DNA from 3 places in the Vallitalea okinawensis genome. Region 1 is predicted to be linked to each of the others. Evidence: riboswitches for the same ligand, from Rfam matches in the RefSeq annotation. Region 1 holds a riboswitch; each other region holds the start of a gene.
What was found. Region 1 has a riboswitch for thiamine pyrophosphate ahead of thiT (energy-coupled thiamine transporter ThiT). Riboswitches for the same ligand answer to the same signal wherever they lie in the genome.
Positions count from the first base shown of each region.

Region 2: another riboswitch for thiamine pyrophosphate. It lies ahead of C1Y58_RS03660 (energy-coupled thiamine transporter ThiT); the one in region 1 lies ahead of thiT (energy-coupled thiamine transporter ThiT).
Region 3: another riboswitch for thiamine pyrophosphate. It lies ahead of thiW (energy coupling factor transporter S component ThiW); the one in region 1 lies ahead of thiT (energy-coupled thiamine transporter ThiT).

Region 1 covers NZ_PQDH01000009.1:126,029-132,523, forward strand. The annotation lists gene C1Y58_RS20710 (hypothetical protein) at 643-993, shown strand; gene C1Y58_RS20715 (ACT domain-containing protein) at 1,368-1,853, shown strand; tRNA gene C1Y58_RS20720 (tRNA-Leu) at 1,989-2,072, opposite strand; gene thiT (energy-coupled thiamine transporter ThiT) at 2,231-2,875, opposite strand; TPP riboswitch at 2,968-3,065, opposite strand; gene C1Y58_RS20730 (TSUP family transporter) at 3,385-4,149, opposite strand; gene C1Y58_RS20735 (carbohydrate ABC transporter permease) at 4,270-5,079, opposite strand; gene C1Y58_RS20740 (carbohydrate ABC transporter permease) at 5,117-6,028, opposite strand; gene C1Y58_RS20745 (ABC transporter substrate-binding protein) at 6,094-6,495, opposite strand, start outside.
Region 2 covers NZ_PQDH01000001.1:787,069-793,563, forward strand. The annotation lists gene thiD (bifunctional hydroxymethylpyrimidine kinase/phosphomethylpyrimidine kinase) at 1-793, opposite strand, end outside; gene thiE (thiamine phosphate synthase) at 790-1,446, opposite strand; gene thiM (hydroxyethylthiazole kinase) at 1,427-2,257, opposite strand; gene tenA (thiaminase II) at 2,251-2,934, opposite strand; gene C1Y58_RS03660 (energy-coupled thiamine transporter ThiT) at 2,934-3,545, opposite strand; TPP riboswitch at 3,665-3,775, opposite strand; gene C1Y58_RS27220 (hypothetical protein) at 3,846-3,914, opposite strand; gene C1Y58_RS27225 (hypothetical protein) at 3,932-3,988, opposite strand; gene C1Y58_RS03670 (sugar phosphate isomerase/epimerase family protein) at 4,025-4,969, opposite strand; gene C1Y58_RS03675 (helix-turn-helix domain-containing protein) at 5,135-5,986, opposite strand; gene C1Y58_RS03680 (NADH-dependent [FeFe] hydrogenase, group A6) at 6,209-6,495, opposite strand, start outside.
Region 3 covers NZ_PQDH01000002.1:833,151-839,645, reverse strand. The annotation lists gene C1Y58_RS08775 (SNF2 helicase associated domain-containing protein) at 1-916, shown strand, start outside; gene C1Y58_RS08770 (glycoside hydrolase family protein) at 1,113-1,994, shown strand; gene thiC (phosphomethylpyrimidine synthase ThiC) at 2,064-3,377, opposite strand; gene thiE (thiamine phosphate synthase) at 3,410-4,036, opposite strand; gene thiW (energy coupling factor transporter S component ThiW) at 4,023-4,526, opposite strand; TPP riboswitch at 4,677-4,784, opposite strand; gene udk (uridine kinase) at 5,032-5,649, shown strand; gene C1Y58_RS08745 (DUF6597 domain-containing transcriptional factor) at 5,686-6,462, opposite strand.

The sequences.
Region 1 (6,495 bases):
TTCTCCTCCTTAATCTAAAAACTTCCATATAAAATCTTATCATTTTTAACTTTAAAACACAACATTATATTTTCTTTCTTAATCGGCTATAATTCAATGTTCATCATTATTTGATTATAAATTCAATCTAACATCCATCTATATAAGTACAATTAAACAATTACTATAAATCTAGTAATTATTTAGAACTATTCAACTTATAACTTAAATAATAATATTGAACTAAAGAAAAGACCTTTGCAATATTTAGTTCAATATCTATTATTAACATTTTTTTCATCATTATGATGTATCATGACAAAAAGATAGTTATCGTGCTTTTACGTTTCAAAAAGAGTTAATCCGCTGTTTTTGATAAGTATTTAACAAATTTAATTTGTTACAATTATTACTATTATATAACAAATTATTAAGTTATTCTGAAATCATCTTTATTATTATGTTAAAATTAGATATTATTCGACAATTTACCCTTTGCACATTTGTATATTATAGGATAAAATAGAGATAGGGCTTATACCCTGATGGGGGATGACATGCACTCTGGAACATAACTTGAATAATCAGGTGTATAGGTTTTATTTTACTAATAGGATAAGTGGAAACATGAAGGTTAAAATAAGCGTACAGGAAGGTGCTTAGATGAAAAAAGACAGAGATATAATCGATATAAGCCTCACCACACAAAAAGCTGATGATCTTGAACAAGTATTGAGATTGTATTTTAAACCTTTAAAAGAAAATCATCTATCGGAGCATATCTATCTAACTTACGGAAATATTTTTTCTGTTAGAGAGCTCTATAAAACCGGCGGATTTTATACCGCTCTGGTTTGTTTATTGACTTCGTATTATAATGAACCATCGTTAACTCTGAAGATTGATTCTTTCATTCAGAGCATTAAACCCATTAAGTCTAAAAACTTACAAGAGATTATGGATGATATCGATGGTATCGTAGATCAAATGGAAAAACTCCTCTCTGCAGCTTAGCAGAGAGGAGTTTTTCGCTTTGTTAACAAAATAACCATAGGTAGAGTGTAAATTATAGTAAAATACTTAATGTTGTTGTAAAGCCCGCCTTATTCATGTATAATAGGAATAACAATTACCAAACTTGTCTGAATATTAAATTAGATGCATAAAAATTGACTTCATATTCCATATGTCATAACCTTTGCACAGTACTGAGAACAAGTCAGATAAGACATATAATTATAAGTAGCTGCGCTACATCTTCCATAGGAAGTTTGTAGATTAGGAAAGTCTCCTTGGTGTGAATGAAAACGCTTCAATTTCATCCACTCAATTCAGAGAACTTTCACATAAGACAAAAATAGATACATAATAATAAGAGGGGTGTCAAAATGAAAGATGTTATTACTAATCTTACCATCACACCGGATGTGACATTAATTACTTTAGCCAATGCACCTTCCGATGCTATAATTATTTCAAAAATCTTTAATGCACTAGGAGAAAAGTTAAACATAGATATGATTAGCATGACTCCACCATACAAGGAGAGTATAAGTATTTCTTTTACCATACATGATGAAGATCTAAACGAAGCCATTAAGATCATTAATGAATTAAAACAAAAATATATTGAGAATCTTCGTTTGGATGTTAATTCAACTAATAGTAAGATTTCTTTATACGGTGATGCCATGAAGCATACACCTGGTGTCTTTGCAAAAACATTAGACTTATTGTCTGAGGAAGAAATTGAGATTAAGTTAATCACCACTTCTGAAGTTGATATCAGCTATCTTATCTTTGCTTCAGATGAAACACGAGTAGTAGATACTATATTGAATTACTTTGACCATGTTGAAGTAACTGTAGAGTAAATCACTAAGAGCAAAACACGAACTTTCCTATTCCAAAATAACAGCCTTGTAAGATGATCTTACAAGGCTTATTTTATAGTCACTTTTCATTTTTTTACATAGGTAAAAAGAGCGATATTAATCGCTCTTTTTGATTGGTGCGGATGAAGGGAGTCGAACCCCCACGCCAAGGGCGCTAGATCCTAAGTCTAGTGCGTCTGCCAGTTCCGCCACATCCGCATATTTATTTTGAAGACGATATTTATCTTATCATAGCCTATTATAGTTGTCAAGCACTTCAATAAAAAAATATTTTCCAATCATCAAAAGAAGTAGCAGTTTACAAGGAAAGCCTAAGAGCTAATACTCTCAGACTTTCTATTTAAGATCTCCGTTCTCTAATTCATTGCAGCTTTACCCACCTGCTTAATAGCACTTCTTACTGGTGGAAGCATTAATAAAGCTATTGTAATAACTGCTTCAGGTACTAAATAACTTAAGTTGTAGTAAGCTGAATAGAATATTGGTCCAATGCCTTCTGGCGCATATTCACCGAAAAAGATATAGCCTGATAAGAAAGCGAAAACGAAACGTCCACTTACAGCAACTAAATAACCTATTGTTAAACTATATTTACCTTTTCTAAAGAACCCAGATAATCCGAGCATACCAAATGCTAAGATGTAATCAAAAATTAACTGAACAGGGTGGATAACATAGGGTCCAAGAATCAATTGTAGTAAGCCGTATGTCATTGCTGATAATAGGCCTTGAACAGGACCAAACCAATAACCGATTAATACAACCATCAACATACTTAATAAAGTAGCTGAACCACCGTTCACCAATGGGAATAATGTTGGAATTGGAATCTTCACAAAGGATAATGCCGTACCAAGTGCAAGTGCTACAGCTGAATAAACTAATACCTTAGTATTAAACCTTTTTCTACTGTTGCCGATACCTACGGCAAGAAATAAGATAATGACTGCTAATATACCCATTACGGATTTACCCATAATAGAATCAAAAAATGCTTGCATGTAACATGCCCTCCTCAAAAATTCATTATAAAGAACTGAGACAAAAGAGCAACGAAAAAGCCTTCCTGTTAAGGAAGGCTTGAAATATCTAATTTATAAAATATCCGCTTCCCTACGCCAGTATAACCTGGATCAGGTAATAAGGGTCAGTAATATACTTCTCAGTCCGAAGACTCCCCTAGCTCCATTATTCATGTTCTTTGCTTTCATTATAGTGTATTCACTTTTTTTAGTCAATAGACTTTGTAAAACAACTCTATTTGCATATTACTAATAGGGTCAAGAATGCAAGGAATTCTATTACGCCAGCTGGGAAGACGTCCATGTCTTTGACAGCTGGGCTCACCGTCCATGGTTCGCGGCTCCATAGAACACCTTGCATTCTTTTCGATATCAAATTATTCTTTGTTGTGTATTAAAAAATCTTCATTAAGCCATTAATCCGAACGATCTGCAATTCACTACTCCATAAACATCTTAACTACTCTTATTGTATAACAAATACGCAGTTACATAAAAATATCGTAAACAATTTTCAGCATTAAACCAACGAATACTGCTATGAAGACGGGTCTGATGACTTTTGCACCGTTCTTTATAGCTAACCCTGAACCGATCCAGTGTCCTGCCATGCTGCAGATGGCTGCTGGTATGCCGATAAAGAAAAGTACCTTACCATGGATGATAAAGGTAATTAACGCAGCTATATTAGAGGTTAGATTGACGATCTTTGCATTACCAGATGCTGTAGTCAAGTCAAATCCTATGAACCCTGTATAGAATAGGATCAACAACGTCCCTGTTCCTGGACCATAGAATCCATCATAAGCACCTATTAAGAACGCCGACAATATGGATAGAAGGATAACTTTTGCCATGGGCAAGTTCTTCTTCTCCTCCTTACCAAAACCTCTTTTAGTCATCAGATATATTCCTATAACAGGCAATGTAATAACTAAAACGATTTGTATAACTCTTTCGTCCATCTCTAATACAAGTCGTGCTCCTAAAGCTGATCCAATGAATGCACTGACTATGGATACCAATGCCGCCTGCAAGTGATATCTTTTATTTTTTATAAAGCGCAAAGTAGATAGAAATGTACCTACAGCTGCAGAGAATTTATTCGTACCTAAAGCAAAATGTGCTGGTATACCTGCAAAAAAGTAGGCTGGTACGGAAATTAACCCACCACCACCAGCTATGGAATCCACTAGTCCTGCGAAAAAGACTAAGAGGCAAATAATGCCTAATTGTACCCATGAAATATCCATTTTGTTTCCCCCTTATCCTGTATACATGTTGCCTTATCTGTTATTATAACTTAGCCATGGAAGAAAGTATACAGGATAAAGTATATCAACAAAAAGTAGAGTATTTTAGGTTTATCACGCTTATTTAATTCCTGTTGTACTGATTCCATCTACCAAATACCTCTGGAAGATGATAAATAAAGCAAATGGAGGTACTAAGGATAATACAGACATTGCGAACATGGCTCCCCAATTAGAAACTGAATTTGGGTCAGCGAACATTTTAAGTGCCAAGGATACAGGATACTTCTTCGCATTTTGTAAATAAAGTAATGGAGCTAAAAACTCTTGCCATTTCCAATAAAATGAAAAAATTGCTGATGTTATTAATGCTGGTTTTAATAGTGGAAATATAATCCTACCGAAAATTTGAATCTTTCCACATCCATCTATTTTGGCTGATTCATCTAAAGACTTTGGTATTCCATAGATGAATTGAATAATCATAAAGATAAAGAATGGTACACCAAAAAATGAGGGTAATATAAGGGGTGCATAAGTATTTAACCATCCCAATTTTGAAAATAAGATATATTGAGGTATAATCAAAACTTGGTTAGGAAGCATTAGAGTCAAAATCATGCATGCAAAGAAAATCTTTCTTCCTACAAACTTAATTCTTGAAAAGCCAAAAGCCACCACTGAAGAAGATAATACTTGCGCAATTGTCGATGTAATGACTATAAAGAATGTATTGGCAAAAAAGCGCCCAAAGGATATACCACCAAATCCTTTCCATCCCTCTATATAATTTGTGAACTCCCATTGATCAGGAATTAAAGAACTTGCATTTCCAAATATCTCAGCATTATTCTTGAAAGAACTTGCTAATAACCAGAGAATCGGGTAGAGCATAGTAAATGCCAATGCTCCTAACAACAGATGAAACATCAGTGAATTTATATTTCTTGAACTCTTTCCTTTCACTTTAATCCTCCTTTGACTCATAGAACACCCAATAGGATGATGATTTAAACACAAGAGATGTTAAAATAGCTATAATGATCAATAAAATCCATGCTAAAGCAGATCCATATCCCATGGAGAAATAGGAAAAGGCTTGCTGAAATAGATAAAGAGCATACAGTAGTGTACTATCAAATGGACCACCATCAGTAATAATATAACTTTGAGTGAAGGTCATAAATCCATTAATGGTCTGCATAATAAAATTAAAAAAGATAACGGGTGTTAAGGCAGGAATGGAAATATGAAAAAACCTTCTAAAAGAATTTGCACCATCAATAGCTGCTGCTTCATAAAGTGTTTTAGGAATTTGTTTTAATCCCGCAAGGAATATAAGCATAGGTGAACCAAACTGCCATACTGCTAAAATAATGAGTGTTCCCAATGCTGTATTAGGGCTTGCAATCCAGCTAAAAGGTTCTTCCATTAGTCCTAGACTCATAAGGATATCATTGAGAGCACCTTCTCTACCAAATAACTGCCTCCACATGACTGCTACAGCTACACTACCACCAATTATTGAAGGTATGTATAATACTGTCCTATAGAAACCTATACCTTTTCTTTTTTGTGTTAAGAGCATGGCAATAAATAAGGCAAAAGCTAATCTAGCAGGTACCGATATTAATACAAACTTAAATGTAACAGCTAATGACTTGATAAATCGAGGGTCATTAAACAGAATATTCTTATAATTATCTAACCCAATCCATACTGGGGATGAAACAATATCATATTGAGATAAGGAAAGGAAAAAGGATGCAACAAAAGGAACAAGTGTGAATACAATAAAACCAATTAACCAAGGCGCTATAAACAAATATCCCATTTTATTGTCTATATCTTTCACTTTTCCTTTATTTTTTTTAATCACATTAGGACCTCCATTCTGAAAATATAGACTCGACACAAAATGTTATCGAGTCTATGTTAATCCATTTATTTATTTAATATTTTTTCTGCTTCATTGAAGAATTGATCTGCTGCTTGTTCTGGAGTTATTTGCTTAAACATAACCTGCTGATATGTGTTCTCTAATACTTTATCAACCTCACCGTGAACAGAAGGTTCAGGTTTAGAAATAGGTGTAGAATGATTCACAGCCAATGCAAGATAATCAAACATTTCCACTTGGCTTGGCTCTAATAATGGTTTAAGTGCTTCGCTAACCTTCGTAGAAATAGGAACTCCTCTTTCTGCCATTAAAATCTTGTTTGCTTCTATTGAATTGGTAAAGAAATCAATAAAACTAACTGCCTCATCTTTATAATCTGAAGATGCTGCTACAGATAAAAATTGTCCTGGCTTAATGTAAAGACCATCCATCTTCTGGTCTTCTCC
Region 2 (6,495 bases), on a different contig from region 1:
TATTCATCGCTTGTATAATCTGGTAGCAATGGTTCAATGGTCCACGACCTTTACCTAGATCCATCTGATCTTCAATAGCTCCTGTGATAAATGATTTACTACGTCGAACACACTCTTCTAAACTATATCCTAAGGCAAGATTACTAGCAATAGCAGAGGAAAGTGTACAGCCTGTTCCATGGGTATTGGCATTATCTACTCTATGCCCTTCAATCCAATAGTATTGACCATCTGAATAAAGTAAATCATTGGCGTGTTCTTCTAGATGACCACCTTTAATTAATATACTCCCATTCACCATTTCACTTATCTTTTTAGCTGCTTTCATCATATCATCTGTGGTTTGAATGGTCATATCACTTAACAAGGCTGCTTCATATAAATTAGGTGTTATCACCGTTGCTAATGGCAGCAACCTTGAACATAGAGCTGTCATAGCTGACTCTTCCAATAATAAACTACCAGAAGTTGCAACCATCACTGGATCAACTACCATATGCTTAGGCTGGTACTTCTTTAACCCCTCAGCAATGGTTTCAATAATGTCTTTTGATGCCACCATACCAATTTTAACACTGTCGGGTGGTATATCCGTAAACACACAATCCATTTGATTTTTTACAAAAGCTGTTGTACATTCTTCTATACCATAAACACCTGTTGTATTTTGAGCTGTTAATGCAGTAATGACACTCATCCCATAACAACCATGAGCCATAATCGTTTTTAAATCTGCTTGAATCCCTGCACCACCACTACAGTCTGATCCTGCAATTGTTAATACTTTTTTCACTCGTTATCCCTCACTTCACTAAATAGAACATCGCATTTATTTCGTAACTCCTCTGCTGCAGCTCCACAATCCTCCTTTGCAAGAATCGCCGATACGACTGCAACACCACATATACCACCGCCTTTAAGTTCTTTAATATTGTCACTATTAATACCTCCAATAGCAACAACAGGTACATCAACTGCATCGCAAATTCCACGGAGTGTATCAAAGGCAATGGCTGATGCATCATCTTTTGTCATGGTTGGAAACATAGCACCAACCCCTAAATAATCAGCACCTTCTTTAACCGCTTTAACTGCTTCATCAACTGTGCCTACAGAGACTCCAAGTATCTTCCCTTCACCAAGGCGTTCTCGGGTCTTAACGACATCATCATCCTCTTGTCCAATGTGTACACCGTCTGCATCACAGGCAAGGGCAATATCAACAGCATCGTTGATAACGAAGGGCACTTGATAATCCTTGGCAATGTTCTTCATTTCCTTGGCTAATACTAAAAATTTTTCCTTTGCTAAATCCTTTTCTCGTAATTGCAGAAATGTTACACCATTTTTAAGGCTGGCTTCAACCTGTTGGCATAGACCTTTTTCATCAGCCCATGAACGATCTGTTACTAAGTATAGTCCTAATTTATTCTTCAAAGTATTCAACACGTACACCTTCTTCTAGTTGATCTTCTGTCATTAAGCTAACCTCATCTATGAGATACATTCTGAAATGACCGGTTCCCTCTTCACGTTCCAATACTTTTGCGGCAGCTTTTTCGCCAGCAAAGCTCATATGAACAATGGCATGTACTGTACTTTCAAAAACTTCATCAGGTTGTCCACCACAATATGTAGCAATCATACTACCAAGCATACAGCCTGTTCCTGTTATTCGTGCCATTAATGTATGTCCATTTCGGCACAATGCCACTTTTTTACCGTCAGTGATAATATCCAATGAACCGGTGATCACAACAATACTACCAAACTTTAAAGCAGCTTTTTTTGCAAAGGTAATAGATGAGTTCAATGTATCATCGGTTATCATATCTTCCTCTTGAACATCCACACCACTGGTTGTTTTTGCATTGTTATAAAGGGCACGAATTTCTGAACTATTTCCTTTAATAACAGCAATTTTAAAATGCTCTAATAAGCGACCTGCTGTTTCATTACGCAGTGTAGAAGCACCCACTCCAACAGGATCTAAAACGATAGGTTTTCCTAGGGCATTTGCTTTTTTACCTGCTAACAGCATGGACTCTACTGTTCTTGTATTAAGTGTACCAATGTTTAAATAAAGAGCACTACTAATGGCTACAATCTCCTCAACTTCTTTCGCATCATCTGCCATCAAAGGTGCGCCTCCTGTTGCTAAAACCATATTAGCGCAATCATTTACTGTTACATAGTTGGTGATATTATGAACTAGAGGCGTTTTTTCTCTAAGATTTGTCATCATTTTTTTTAACATGAGTATTCTCCTTCATTCATTTTATAGCTCATATCCCAAAAAGCCATTTCATATTCACAGGATGTCAAAAAGATCTGAATAAGATGTTCTTCTTCCTCTTTAGAAATACCTTCACAAATCCGATCCAATAATCGACAAGATTCCAAACTAAACTCTTCAAATTCTTTTCCTGCATAAGCTTCTATCCACGCCTTGTAATAGTTACTTTCCAAGTTATCTTTATAACCTTCTTTAAGCGCTTTCCCGATATGTTCATAGGTAAGGGTACATGGCAATGCTGACATAAATATTTCTTTCACATTCCCTGTTGGTAAGAAACTCAGCATGTAATCTAGATAAGCTCTATTCTCTGGCAAAACCGGGTCCTTATCCACTTTATAAACATCTAGACCATAATCCATCAAATACTGGGTATGCATATTGGTTTCATCAGAAACCACCACACCGATGCAACTGTGCAAGAACTGTAAATCTTCAATCCGGTCCACCAACAGAAATGCACCAGCATAGACTTTACCATAGTCCTTTAAGTACAGCGAGTCTTGAATAAGGTACTGTTTAAATCTATCACGTGACAATGTACCTTCTCCCAGCCCTTTTACAAATGGATGATCTAAATATTTTTCATAATAAGCCTGAACACGTTGATCATTTACTAAACGCCATGAAAAGGTCATTAAATCACCTTCTTTCTTAAAACGCTTAACTTAGCAAAATTATTAGCTGATAGCAATAATAACACTAAAACACTTAAGGCAGCTTCAACACCATAACCTGTTACATTATAAACTATTGAATACAACCAAGTATTCATTCCTTCAGGAGCAAATTCTCCAAAAAAGATAATCCCTGAAAGAATACTAAAACATGTTGATAATGTCACTGCAAGTCCTGCACCTAACCCTAGTTTCACTTTACTCTTCGTTCCAAACATCGGCACAAACGCTACTGCCATCATAGCCCCAAAATAATCAAGAGGCAGTTGCATGATAAAATAGGGTGGCTGCACAATAATTTTTAAGAATGCAACGACAATGGCTGATAATAAAGCCTCCTCTGTGCCGAATAATACGGCTAAAAGCATAATAGGTAAAATTGAAAGTAAACTACATCCTCCGCCCTGTGGAAAGGGTACGAGTTTAATGGTGTATAACACCATGGTCAATGCGGAAACAAGTCCTACACGTGTCAGTAATCTAGCATTAAATTGAATGCCAATGAGCTGACGTATGCTAACGAAAAAGACTGCACTTGTCAGTAGAATTGCAATAATAACTGCACTATTCAAAAATGATCTCCCTCTCTATATCTCATATTAAAATTTTATATAAAAGGAATACCACTAAATAAGTCAGGGAAATCCAAGACAAAAGAAAAAACGCGCTACCAAAGGCAACACGTTTTAAAAACACGGTCATAATATTTTCCTTACGCTGGCATTACCCATACAAGTTAGAGGGTCTACATCGTATTAGATGTACTCTCAGCCTGATTACACAAGCTCCCCTTATATATAAAATTATAGTTCATTATACCTCTTTTTTAATCATGTATCAAGCCTTTCTCCCAAAATTTAAATCTGGTATTTTTAATCATTCTCCTTTTCATTATATCGACCACGATCCACATAGTGTGTATGAAGAATTTCATGTGCCACATGGCTATTTGGTTTTTCTAAGAAATCTGCCCTCCACCGCTTAAACAGCCACCTGGGCAACACATGATTTCAATAAATTGATAAGGTGATGTACACTTCCATACTCTCTTTTAATTGAGCCTTCGTATAAGTTCACTTACTCCACTTTTTATCATCTCAGGTGTATTGTATTGACAGAGCTCTAGAACTTTAATCTGAGCAGTATGAATGTATTCAAGATAATTATCCAATACGTTGCTTTTCGTATAAGGAGCAAAATGATCCTCAAAGTTCTCATTAAGATCATGAATATGAACCCCTAACAATTTATCCTTATATTTTTCCAGTACTTTGTGCCCATCAAAAGTCTTTAACCTGTCTAACATTTCTCCATGTCCAATATCATACCACATATAAACAGGTGCTCCTTGTAAACCTGTGAAAATCATTTCATATTCATCGGAGTTAGGTATTTCATGGTAATTGGCTCTATTCTCCAACCCTAATTTCACATGTATGTTCTTCTTAGCCATATAGTTGCATATCTCTTCTAAACTATTGATTATTAATTCTGTATGTACTAAATTAAATCTCTGCCTAAGTGAAATAGCTTCTTCAAATAATTGACTGTATGCTTGAGACTCTACTCCATCATTAAGATATACCCGACGAAGCTTATCATTATAATACCCATCATCTTCTGGACATACAATAACTTTACTTGAATGAATGACAATGGCTTCTGCATCCAACCTGTTTGCGTATTCAACAGTTCTAATGGTATATTCAATGGCTTGTCTCCTTTTGTCATTATCCTCAAACCCTAAAAATACTGAAGATGGTCCAAATTCTGGTGATGCTTTTGGACATACATTATGTAAGCTTGAAACCGTCATTTGTCCTGATTCGATAAGTGGATACATCTCTCTTATCATTTGTTCAGTTACATTATAGTTTAACTCCACTTGATTGAAGCCTAACTCTTTAATTTCTTTTAACATATCATATCCTGAGAAATCTTTCATCTCAGCTTTATGCACATTCCATGAAGAGGAGCAAGAGAAATTATTAATCATTTATATCCCCCGTTCAATACACTTTATATCCTTTAGTGTTTAATATTTTTTTCTACATCTAGGGTTTAAAAATGATTTTTGTTAATAAACCCAAAAGTAGGTGAACAATCATTAAAATAATTATACATCTACCTTTAGGAAAGAAAATGGCTTATTCTGTTGACCTTATGGCATATTCTGTTTTCGATAGTCAGTTGGAGAAAGCTTAAAGAATTTCTTGAATTTCTTTGAGAAATATAAAGCATCATTATAACCTAATTCATACGCAATTTGTCTGATGTTCATATCCGTATTCAATAGCATTATACTTGCTTCATCCATTTTAATATGATCCACATATTGCAGAAGTGAAAACTCTGTGATTTCTTTAAAAATATGGGCCAAATAATCTGTAGATACATTACAGTTTTCTGCAATCTGCTTGACTGTAATCTTCTCATGTTGATGACTTTTAATATATTCAATAGCTTCCTGAACGATAATATTTTTGCTATCAATTTTTACCTGATCACAATCATTGTTTAGGTTTAATCTTCTTTTGACACGCCAAATTAATTGTAAAATAATAGCTTCTACTATTTGTTTCGTACCGAGTTCTTGCTCTTCTAGTTCAATAATGATCTGTTCCATTAAGGTTACAATATCTTTATCAGCATTTCTGATGATTTGCTCTTGAGGATGACTTAATTGATCCATTTGCTTATATCTAAATTTCAAATAGATAAATTCTAAGGGTTCTATATAACTTACTTCCCTATGTTTTTGACCAGGATGGATGATATAAAAGTCTCCTGCATGTGCAATATGTTCTTGGTCATCACACCAATATTTCACTGCCCCTTTTCTTATATAAACATATTCATTGGAGTGATGCAGATGCTCCCAAAAACTCCATTTCTCCTCTGCCTTATTAATTCCCACTGCTACAAACTTAGGAATCGTATATACTTCAGAAAATCTTTTACTAAATTCATAAACTCTATTGGAGTGAGTAGAACCCCTATCCTTTTCTATCATCATGAAACCTCCGTCATAATAGAATCACGTTCAATCCTTTCCCATATTATATACTAGTTTATTAGATTATCAAAGTGCTTAAGTACGCAATAGATGAGGAGATTACGCTTGGATAAAAAATGTAAAAAAGAAGCCAGATTGGCTTTTATTGAGTCAGGATGGATAATATTCAGTCACTTAATGTAGTGAAGAAAAGAGCGGTCCCTCGACCGCTCTTTCTTATTACTCATCTGTATTCACTTTTTCATTATATCGACCACGATCCACATAGTGTGTATGAAGAATATTATGTGCCACATGACTGTTTGGCTTTTCTAAATAATCTTCGTACAATTTCATAAGAAGTGGATTATCATGTGATTTACGTAGATCTTTATTCTCATCCTCACGATAAATCGCTTCAAGACGCTTTTGTCTGATTTCAGCATTGGTTGGTCGTGGTTGACCTCCACCACTTATACAACCACCTGGACAACACATGATCTCAATAAATTGATAAGGTGATGTAC
Region 3 (6,495 bases), on a different contig from region 1:
TTCATTAAAGGAATTATGGTCTATTTTTGATTTTCTTATGCCCGGATATTTGTTTAGTTATGGGAACTTTGCAGAACGGTATGAACGTCCTATTGTTAAAGATCAAAATAAAAGGGCAATTCGTTTATTAAGCAGACAAATCAATCCATTTATTCTTAGAAGAATGAAGAAGGATGTACTAAAAGAATTACCTCCCAAGATTGAAGATGTCAAGACTTGTGAACTTACCATGGAGCAGAAAAAACTTTATGTGAGTTATTTAGAAAAGGTAAAAGAAGAAATATACGGTGAAATCAGTGAACGTGGTTATGAGAGAAGTAAAATTAAGATTTTAGCACTTTTAACAAGATTGCGCCAGATTTGTTGTCATCCAGAACTATTTATGGAAGACTATGAAGGGGACAGTGGTAAATTAGAATTGTTGCAAGAATTAGTGGAAGAAGCTATAGCAGGAAAGCATCGGATACTTATTTTTTCACAATTTACTTCCATGCTGAAGATTATAGAAAAAATGTTGACAAAGATGGGAATAGAATATTTCTATTTAGACGGTTCTGTTAAAAGTAATGAACGCATAGAGCGTGTAAAGGCTTTTAATAATGGGGAAAGGGAAATCTTTTTAATCTCACTAAAAGCAGGTGGAACTGGTCTAAACTTAACTAGTGCTGATATGGTCATACATTATGATCCATGGTGGAATCCAGCAGTTGAAGAACAAGCAACTGATAGAGCATATAGAATAGGTCAAGAAAATAAAGTGCAGGTAATACGTCTATTAACACGAGGTACCATTGAAGAAAAGATATTTAAATTAAAAGATAAAAAGAAACATTTAGTAGAGAGTGTCATTTCACCAGGAGATTCACTCATCAGTAAAATGAATAAGGAAGAGATCTTTGCACTATTTGAAGATTAACGATAAAAAGACTGACCAAAGTATAGGAAACTAGGTCAGGCTTTTTTTGATCCATTAGATATTGAATAGCATAATATGCGCGATTACAATAAGATTAAAGCAACAAATGCAAAGATTAAATTTACTTTTTTTATTATTATGAAGTTGATATAAAAGTTTATTAATCAACATATGTGTAGAGAGGATGTTGAGATTAGTGAGTATCAAGCATACAATTAATAACCCTGTTTTAGATTTAAGACCTGACTACTTTATACGAGACCCAGCTGTCATTTATCATGAGGGAACCTATTTTTGCTATCATACTTTAGTGGAAGAGAAAGAAGGTAAAAGGAGATTAAAATTGGGCTTAACAGAAAGTACTGACCTAGATAACTGGAGTCAGCCTATTATATTGCAGGATTCAGAATTAAATTTCTCAAGTCCAGGTAACGTATTCAGACATAAGGAGAAATGGTACCTTTGTGTACAATCCTATCCTATCAATGAAGGTGAACTTTGGGGAAGTAAAGACAGTCGGTTATGGCTTATGGAGAGTGAAGATTTAAGAAATTGGTCTGAACCTAAATGCTTAAAGCAAGAAGGGTGTACAGCAAAATGGTCAAAATCTCATCGTCAAATTGATCCTTATATTGAAAAACGTAACGATTCCTTTTTCTGTTTTTATAAGACAGAGGGCAAGATTGGTGTTATGATATCTAAAGACCTAGAGAGTTGGGTAGACCATGATGAACCAGTGTTGACAAGTGAGCAAATGCCTGATAGCTCTACGATCGAGAATCCTTGTATTATCCATCAAGATGGGTCGTATATGATGTTTTTTACTCCATGTAGACCAGGGCGGGGTATGTGTATGGCCAAGTCTGAAGATTTATTTCACTGGTCAAATATTCAAACATTATCTATTGAAGAAAGCTTCTACGATTGGGCACCTAATGGACCATCTGCAGGTATGGTTATCGATGATCGTAATAATTCAGGATCCTTGTTAATGTTTATACATGGTGAATACGATGATAAACATGGAGCTGCATTAGCAGTACTTAAGAGTACGGATTTATTAAGTTGGTATAGCTAATGGATAACTCCAAAAGATTAACCCTACCTAAGTGATTTTTTAGGTAGGGTTATATGAATATTATCTCATTTAGGCATCATTTCTTAGTATATTAATATCTTCTCCATCCAATACTTTATTGACATTACGAATGGCACACATTTTACCGCACATGGAACAGGTTTTTTCATCTTCAAGTTTAGCGTCCTTACGATAGCGACGAGCTTTTTCGGAGTCAATAGCTAAGTCAAACATCTTGTCCCAATCCAGTTGTTGTCTTGCATGGCTCATAGCATTATCCCAAGCTCTAGCACCTGGAATTTTCTTTGCAATATCACCAGCATGAGCGGCTATCTTTGATGCGATAATACCTTCTTTCATATCATCTAGAGTAGGTAACCTTAAATGTTCGGCAGGCGTTACATAACATAAGAAATCGGCACCTGAAGAAGCTGCAATAGCTCCACCAATTGCACCAGTAATGTGGTCATAGCCTGGGGCTACATCTGTTACTAAAGGGCCTAATACATAGAAAGGTGCATTATGGCATAGCTTTTTCTCTAATAGCATATTAGCCTTAATTTCATCTAATGCCATGTGGCCAGGACCCTCTATCATAACCTGAACATTCTTAGCCCAAGCTCTTTTTGTTAATTCACCTAAAGTAATCAGCTCTTTAATCTGGGAAGCATCAGTGGAATCTGCAATAGAACCAGGACGACAAGCATCACCAAGGCTGATGGTAATATCATATTTAGCACAAATGTCTAATAGCTCATCATAATATTCATAAAACGGATTTTCATTACCTGTTAATTCCATCCATGCAAACATCAGTGAACCACCACGCGATACAATATTGGTTAGTCGTGGGTTTCTCTTAAAAGTTTCAGCACTTTCTCGATTCATACCTGCATGAATGGTAACGAAGTCTACACCATCTTGACCATGTTTATCAACGACATCAAGAAACTCTTTAGCTGTTATGTCTTTCAATTCTTTTTCATAAAAACCAAATGCATCATATACAGGTACAGTACCAATCATGGCTGGAGACATATCAACGACACGCTTTCTGAACTCCTCGGTTTTTCCGTAATTACTTAGATCCATAATGGATTCTACATGCATGTCAATAGCCGTTTGTACTTTCTCAAGTTCTTTTTCGATGTTATAGCAATCTTTTGAAATTCCAAGGTTGACGTTAATTTTCGTTTTACAGCCTTCTCCAATACCTTCAGCACTAATACTTGTATGGTTCTTATTAGCTGGTATGACGATAGTTCCCTTTGCTATCTTTTCTCTAAGTGTATTAATGTCCATATTTTCTTTGTTAGCAACAATTTTCATTGCTTCAGTTACGATGCCTTTTTTAGCAGCATCCATTTGAGTTGAATATGTCATGGTATTATCTCCTTTTATATCATAATAAAGATTTAGTTTTGTTTCTTTAATAAAGCATTAAATTTCTTAACTTCTGTTGTAGGATTACTACAATTTAATATGGCAGAAATAATAGCAGCACCGTCTAAAATCTTTAAATACTCAGAAGTTAAGTTATTGGGTGTGATACCACCAATTCCATAGATAGGTATATCTTTAATGGTAGCTCTAATCTCTTCTAATACGATTAAAGAGATTAACTTAGTATTGACTTTAGTGGATGTGTGGAAAAGTGCACCTACACCTACATGGTCTGCACCAGCCTTTATGGCATCATAAGCTTCTTGGCTGTTATGAACAGATGCTCCTAAAAGCTTATCAGGTCCAAGAAGTTGTCGAGCGATATCTAAAGGCATATCACTCTGACCCAGATGAATGCCATCAGCATCAATGCTTAGTGCGACATCAATTCGATCATTAATAATGAATGGAACTCCAAATTCATGGCATAATTTTTTTAGTCTGCTTGATTCTTCATATTGGACTCGAGTATCAGCATACTTATTTCTGTATTGAAGAACATCAATACCTGCTTCAAGACAGAGTTTCACTTTTTTCTCCAACAGATCAAATGGTATTCGATGATCTGTTACGAGATATAATTGTTTATTTGAGTTCATAGCGTTTCAACTCATTTATTTTCTTTACTGGTATACACTTCATAACAATAATCGCTATGAGTGATCCAGCTACTGTGCTGATGATAAAAGGTGGAATGAAGAAGAAAGCACCATAACTACTTCCCATAAAGATATTAGCGATTGGAATAGCTATTAATGCACCCAATAATCCAGTTCCAATGATTTCTCCTATGGCTGTTATGTACATGTTTTTGAAGTAGTGATGAAAGATACCAGCCAATAACGCTCCAACCATACTACCAGGGAAAGCTAATAGGGATCCCATTCCTAACAGGTTACGAATTAAAGAAATGAGAAAAGCATTTAAAACCGCATAAAATGGTCCAAGAAATATAGCTGATATGACGTTAATAAAATGTTGGATAGGAAAACATTTTGAGACACCTATTGGTATGTACAGTTGGCTAAGTGCTACACCAATAGCAATAAATAAAGCTGAAATGGTAATTTTACGTGTATTTACCTGCATTGAAAACCCTCCTTTGTCAATACTTAATCACATGATGACACTGAATGGTTATCTATTAGTTGAGTGGGTAAGAAAGCATGGTTTCATACAAATAAATATAAAAAGACAAATATAAAAAGCACAACTGTAGAGTTGTGCTTATAAGTCAGAAATAATTATTATATGCTTCCCTACGCTGGTATTAACCAGATCAGGTCAAGGGTCAAAGAATTAAGTTCTTTATCTCAGCTGGCATTACCAGCCCCCCTAGCGATTCTTATTAAGTTTTCAATTGCATCATAACATAGATTGATTATTTAAGCAAGATATATTGGATGTATTTACTAGATAATTCATGCAAAAATCCGAATGAATTTTGGTTGTTTGCTTATATTGAGTGTAAATTCACTGCATAAGTTAATAATATATTTAGAAATATTATTCTTTTGACAAAGTGCAACTTGACTGATAAAATTATAGAGATGTTTAAATAGATATTAACAAATACCTAATGGAGTGGTGAAATTTGAAAGATACGATTATCATAGGCATAGCTGGGGGGACCGGCTCTGGTAAGACAACTTTAGTAAAAAAGCTAACTGAACAATTTGGAGAGAAAGTTGTGACATTATGTCATGATTACTATTATAGAGCACATGATGAATTATCACTGGAAGAGAGAGCAAGACTGAATTATGATCATCCTAATGCATTTGATACAGATATGTTAATTCAGCATCTCAATCTATTAAAAAAAGATGAATGTATTGAACGACCAGTATATTCTTTTGTAAGTCATAATCGCATGGAAGAAACAGTCAATGTGCAACCTTCCCGTGTTATTATCGTTGAAGGTATTTTAATTTTTGAAAACAAAGAACTTCGAGATGCTTTCGATATTAAAGTCTTTGTTGATACAGATTCAGATGTACGTATTATCCGCCGTTTATTAAGAGACGTTAAAGAACGCGGTAGATGTTTAGATGCTGTTATCGATCAATATCTAACAACAGTTAAAATCATGCATGAAGAGTTTGTTGAACCAAGTAAAAAGTATGCTGATATTATTATCCCAGAGGGTGGCTATAATAAAGTTGCTTTATCTATGCTTATTGATAAAATAAATGCACTATTATCGGAATAAATAGAGGGTGGCTCTGACGCCACCCTCTTTCTATGTCTATTCTTTATATTCTCTTGGTGTAATGCCTAAAATTGATTTAAAATCATTGATCATATGGGGTTGATCTGCATACCCTAGCTTTGCTGCAAGATCAGCCCAATGAGGAGTAGAATCCATTTCTAATTCCTTATTTAGTTCCTGCAACCTGAACATGCGTATGATCCACTTAGGATTTACGCCTACATAGGTATCAAAATCTCTTTGTATACTTCTAATATTCTTATTGAAGTTTTTAGCAACCATATCAACAGAAGTTATGGACTTATTTTCTCGTATATAGTTGATAACTTTTTCTACAAATAAACCTTTATTATCTACTGGATGTGCGTAGTTAAGTAAGAGATTTTCCATATATACAACCTTTTCTTCAGTGCTATTCAAATCCTTCAGATTTTCCCATTGAGTAGGTTCAAGTATTTCACCAATTTGGATTTTTTGATTTGTAAATGTACTCATTTTTACCTTTGTCAAGTTGTTAAAAGCACCTATTTTGAATTTGATTCCTAAGATCTCACCAGAACTCTGCAGATGATATTCAAACAATTTTTTAACGACTCCTTCTACAAAAGTAGAATCACCATAATGAACAATATTGATATGAGGATTGGGAATAATTTGTTGATTAAATACTTTCCCATCAGGAAGATTCCACTTAATGGACCAAAATAATTCAACTATATGCTTTAAATCATTACTTGGAGGGATTATATTGAAACTTGTTTGATTCTCAAGTTCATTCATATGCACAATAGCATTTAAATAGTCTGGTTTCATATTAATAACCTCCTTTTTTATGTCGCATTTCTA